2 regions of the Streptomyces sp. NPDC050534 genome follow, and region 2 is predicted to be linked to the other one. Evidence: predicted binding sites of a transcription regulator. Region 2 holds the regulator's gene; the other holds the start of a gene.
The links. The regulator HspR, encoded in region 2, represses chaperone genes until heat shock. The targets are predictions, from matches to a motif close to TTGAGNNNNNNNNNCTCAA.
Positions count from the first base shown of each region.

Region 1: the regulator HspR is predicted to act here: its motif matches at 1,154-1,172, upstream of lon (endopeptidase La).

Region 1 covers NZ_JBITHF010000004.1:465,788-468,182, reverse strand. The annotation lists gene lon (endopeptidase La) at 1-1,131, opposite strand, end outside; gene ACIBN2_RS16480 (rhomboid-like protein) at 1,246-2,001, opposite strand; gene ACIBN2_RS16475 (hypothetical protein) at 2,141-2,395, opposite strand, start outside.
Region 2 covers NZ_JBITHF010000008.1:245,966-248,360, reverse strand. The annotation lists gene dnaJ (molecular chaperone DnaJ) at 30-1,208, shown strand; gene ACIBN2_RS26495 (heat shock protein transcriptional repressor HspR) at 1,214-1,663, shown strand; gene ACIBN2_RS26490 (substrate-binding domain-containing protein) at 1,871-2,395, shown strand, end outside.

The sequences.
Region 1 (2,395 bases), on a different contig from region 2:
GCCGAGCGAGGTCTTGCCGACGCCGGGCGGGCCGACGAGGGCCAGGACGGCTCCGCCGCGCCGGCCGCCGATGACGCCGAGACCGCGGTCGGTACGGCGCTTGCGCACCGCCAGGTACTCGGTGATCCGCTCCTTCACGTCCTCCAGGCCGGAGTGCTCGGCGTCCAGGACGGCCTTGGCGCCCTGGATGTCGTACGCGTCCTCGGTCCGCTCGTTCCAGGGCAGTTCGAGGACCGTGTCCAGCCAGGTGCGGATCCAGGAGCCCTCGGGCGACTGGTCGCTGGAGCGCTCGAGCTTGTCGACCTCCTTGAGGGCGGCCTCCCGGACGCTCTCCGGCAGGTCGGCGGCCTCGACCCGGGCGCGGTAGTCGTCGGACTCCTCGGCCGAGTCCTTGCCGTCGCCGTTCAGCTCGCGCAGTTCCTTGCGCACGGCCTCCAGCTGACGGCGCAGCAGGAACTCCCGCTGCTGCTTGTCGACGCCCTCCTGGACGTCCTTGGCGATGGTCTCGGCCACGTCCTGCTCGGCCAGGTGGTCGCGCAGCTGCTGGGTGGCGAGCTTGAGACGGGCGACCGGGTCGGCCGTCTCCAGCAGTTCGATCTTCTGGTCGGTGGTCAGGAAGGGCGAGTAGCCGGAGTTGTCGGCCAGCTGGGACACGTCGTCGATGGCCTGCACACGGTCCACGACCTGCCAGGCGCCGCGCTTGCGCAGCCAGGCGGTGGCGAGGGCCTTGTACTCCTTGACCAGTTCGGTGACGTGACCGGGCAGCGGCTCGGGCACGCTCTCGTCGATCCTCGTCCCCTCGACCCACAGCGCCGCACCCGGCCCGGTGGTGCCGGCACCGATCTGCACGCGGCCGCGGCCGCGGATCAGTGCGCCCGGGTCACCGTCGGCCAGCCGGCCGACCTGCTCGACCGTGCCGAGCACGCCGGTGCTCGGGTAGGTGCCGTCGACCCGTGGAACGAGCAGGACCTTCGGCTTTCCCGGTTCGGACCGGGCGGCGGCCTGGGCGGCCTCCACCGCGGCGCGTACGTCGGCGTCGTTCAGGTCCAGCGGTACCACCATGCCGGGGAGCACTACCTCGTCGTCGAGCGGCAGTACGGGCAGAGTGAGCGAAGTGGACGTCGAAGCCATGATCTCCCCTTCGGCAGTCAAGTTGAGTTATGCCGACTCAATGCGTGGGGCTCCGCCGTTGTTCCCGGGTGTCCGTACCGTTCGCTGTCAGCGATCACAAGGGGGCAGGAGAGCCTACGACTCCCGGTGCCAGCGCCTGATCAGCGGCCAGGTCGCGACGCCTATCGCCAGCGAGATCAGATGGCCCCAGCTCGTCATCGGGTCGGTGAACTCGAGCAGGCTCTGCACCAGCATGCCGCCGAACAGGGCCAGCACCGGCCAGCGCAGCCACGGCCTGAGCAGTCCCGCGAGGGCGCCCACGCTGGCGGCGACGCCGAAGCTGATGCCGTAGTCGAGGCGGTGCAGGGAGCTGTCGGGGAGGTGGCCCACCAGGACCGCGAGGCCGACGGTGCCCTCGGTCGCGACGGTGGCGAGGACGTGCCCGGCCAGGAAGACGACCGCCGTGCGCGCCCCGCCTATCCGCCGCTCCAGCGCGGTCAGGACGAGCAGGAAGCAGAAGACGTACGGCGAGACGAGCCCGCCCGCCACCCACAGCGCGCTCGCCAGCAGCACCAGGGCGGGTGACTTCATCAGGTGCGCCACATCGGTGCTGGACGCCTGCTGCAGGGACTGCACGAGAGAGGCGGAGGCGTACGTGCCGAGCAGGGAGGTCAGGGCCAGGACGGCCGCGTAGCCGAAGGTGAACGGGGTGCCGGCGGGCGTCGGCAGGAGGCGCCAGGGGCGGCTCAGGACCCGGGCGAACGGGGCGGGCGCGACGGTGCCGGCGAGGTTCGGCCCGCCGCGCTGACGCGGCATCCCGTCCAGGAGTTCGGATACATCGGGAAGGGGCGCGGCCGAGGGGTCCGTTCCGGCCGTCGCGGTGGGTTCCACGGTGAGGCGCTCCTTCCGTCGCGCACCACCCTTCGCAACCACAGGGGCCTCTGTCTGTGACCGACACCACGCGGGAGCCGATTCACAGCAACCTCTCAAGCTTCTGTCGCGTCCGGCTGCCCGGGTGTCCGGAGGCGGCTCACGGCCTGAGGAGGGTCACCTCCCTTGCGTGGGCCGCGCGAGTCGCCTGGTCCCAGTCGCCGGTGCAGTACAACGACGCCTCGCCGATGGCGCCGTCACGCAGCTCGGCGCGCATCAACTCCCTGCAGTACCAGGTGCCTTGCCCGTCCACCCAGGACTCCTCGAACTCCATCACGAACCCGGTGGGAGTGGGGTCCACACGGTGCCGGGGCACCGTGCCGCGGGCGGGGTGGCTGCGCCGGCGCAGGGCGAC
Region 2 (2,395 bases):
GAACCGATGAGAAAGGAGGGGCGTCGAGGATGAGCACCAAGGACTTCATCGAGAAGGACTACTACAAGGTCCTCGGCGTCCCCAAGGACGCCACCGAGGCCGAGATCAAGAAGGCGTACCGGAAGCTCGCCCGCGAGTTCCACCCGGACGCCAACAAGGGCAACGCCAAGGCCGAGGAGCGCTTCAAGGAGATCTCCGAGGCGAACGACGTTCTCGGCGACCCCAAGAAGCGCAAGGAGTACGACGAGGCGCGCGCCCTGTTCGGCAACGGCGGCTTCCGCCCGGGGCCGGGCGGCAGCGGCGGCTCGTTCAACTTCGACCTGGGCGACCTCTTCGGAGGCGGCACCCAGGGCGGGGGCGGCTCCGGAGGCTTCGGCGGCGGAATCGGTGACGTCTTCGGGGGCCTGTTCAACCGCGGCAGCTCCGGCACCACCCGGGTGCAGCCCCGGCGCGGTCAGGACATCGACACCGAGGTCAGCCTCAGCTTCACCGAGGCGATCGAGGGGGCGACGGTCCCGCTGCGGATGTCCTCGCAGGCGCCCTGCAAGGCCTGTTCCGGCACCGGCGACGCCAACGGCAACCCCCGGGTCTGCCCGACGTGCGTCGGCACCGGACAGGTGGCGCGGGGCTCCGGCGGAGGGTTCTCCCTCACCGACCCCTGCCCGGACTGCAAGGGCCGCGGTCTGATCGCGGAGAACCCCTGCGAGGTCTGCAAGGGCTCGGGCCGCGCCAAGTCGTCCCGGACCATGCAGGTCCGCATCCCGGCCGGGGTGCAGGACGGCCAGCGCATCCGGCTGCGCGGCAAGGGCACGCCGGGTGAACGGGGCGGGCCGGCGGGCGACTTGTACGTCACGGTCCATGTGTCCGCGCACCCGGTGTTCGGCCGCAAGGGCGACAACCTGACCGTGACCGTCCCGGTGACGTTCGCCGAGGCGGCCCTCGGCGGCGAGGTCAGAGTGCCCACCCTGGGCGGCCCTCCCGTCACCCTGAAGCTGCCGCCGGGTACGCCCAACGGCCGCACCATGCGCGCCCGGGGCAAGGGCGCGGTCCGCAAGGACGGCACCCGCGGCGACCTCCTGGTCACCGTCGAGGTGAGTGTCCCCACGGACGTGACGGGGAAGGCTCGTGACGCGCTCGAGGCGTATCGCGAGGCAACCGCGGGTGAGAACCCGCGGGCGGAGCTGTTCCAGGCCGCGAAGGGAGCTTGAGAGAGATGGACGGCCGTCGACGCAATCCGTACGAACTGACCGAGGAAACCCCGGTCTACGTCATTTCGGTGGCGGCCCAGCTCTCCGGCCTGCACCCGCAGACCCTGCGTCAGTACGACCGCCTCGGCCTGGTCTCGCCCGACCGCACCCCCGGCCGCGGCCGTCGTTACTCGGCCCGCGACATCGAACTGCTGCGCACCGTCCAGCAGTTGTCGCAGGACGAGGGCATCAACCTGGCCGGCATCAAGCGGATCATCGAGCTGGAGAACCAGGTCGCCGCGCTCCAGCAGCGCGTCGTCGAACTCCAGACGGCGGTCGAGGGCGCGGCGGCGGCCATGCAGCAGCGCGAGGCGGCGGTGCACGCGTCGTACCGCCGCGACCTGGTGCCGTACCAGGAGGTGCAGCAGACCAGCGCGCTGGTGGTCTGGCGGCCGAAGCGGCAGCAGTCCGACTGACGCGTCCCGTCACGTCACGGCAGGGGCCCGGAGACATTCCGGGCCCCTGCCGCGTATGCACGAACCGGTCGCCTTCCGTCAGGAGGGCGAGCGAACTCTAACGTTGACGTCTCATTACCTGGTTATTCCTTGACGATCGTGTGAAGAAAGCGTTGGCTTCCTTCACCTGGGACGCCTTAAGCACCCTTGTTCGGAAGGTCAACAGCAGTGAACACCCGCATCCGTCGTACCGCCCTGTGCGTGGCAGTAGCCGCGACAAGCCTGTCACTTGCCTCCTGCGGCGTGCTGAACGTCTCGGGTGACAGCAGTTCGGCGAGCCCCACCAAGGGCAACGACGTCACGATCGGTCTGCTGCTGCCGGAGACGGCCAACACCAGGTACGAGGACTTCGACTACCCCATCATCAAGCAGCAGGTCTCCTCCCTGACCAAGGACCGGGGCCACGTCGCCTACGCCAACGCGGGGCAGAACGCGGACAAGCAGGCGACCCAGATGCAGAAGATGATCGACGACAAGGTCGACATCATCCTGCTGGACGCGGTGGACTCGCACGCCATCGCCGGCGAGGTGAAGAAGGCGAAGGACGCCGGTATCCCGGTCATCGCCTACGACCGGCTGGCCGAGGGCCCGATCGACGCGTACATCTCCTTCGACAACGAGCTCGTCGGCGAGGTGCAGGGCCGCTCGCTGCTGGACGCGCTGGGCAGCGACGTCAGCACCTCCGACAAGATC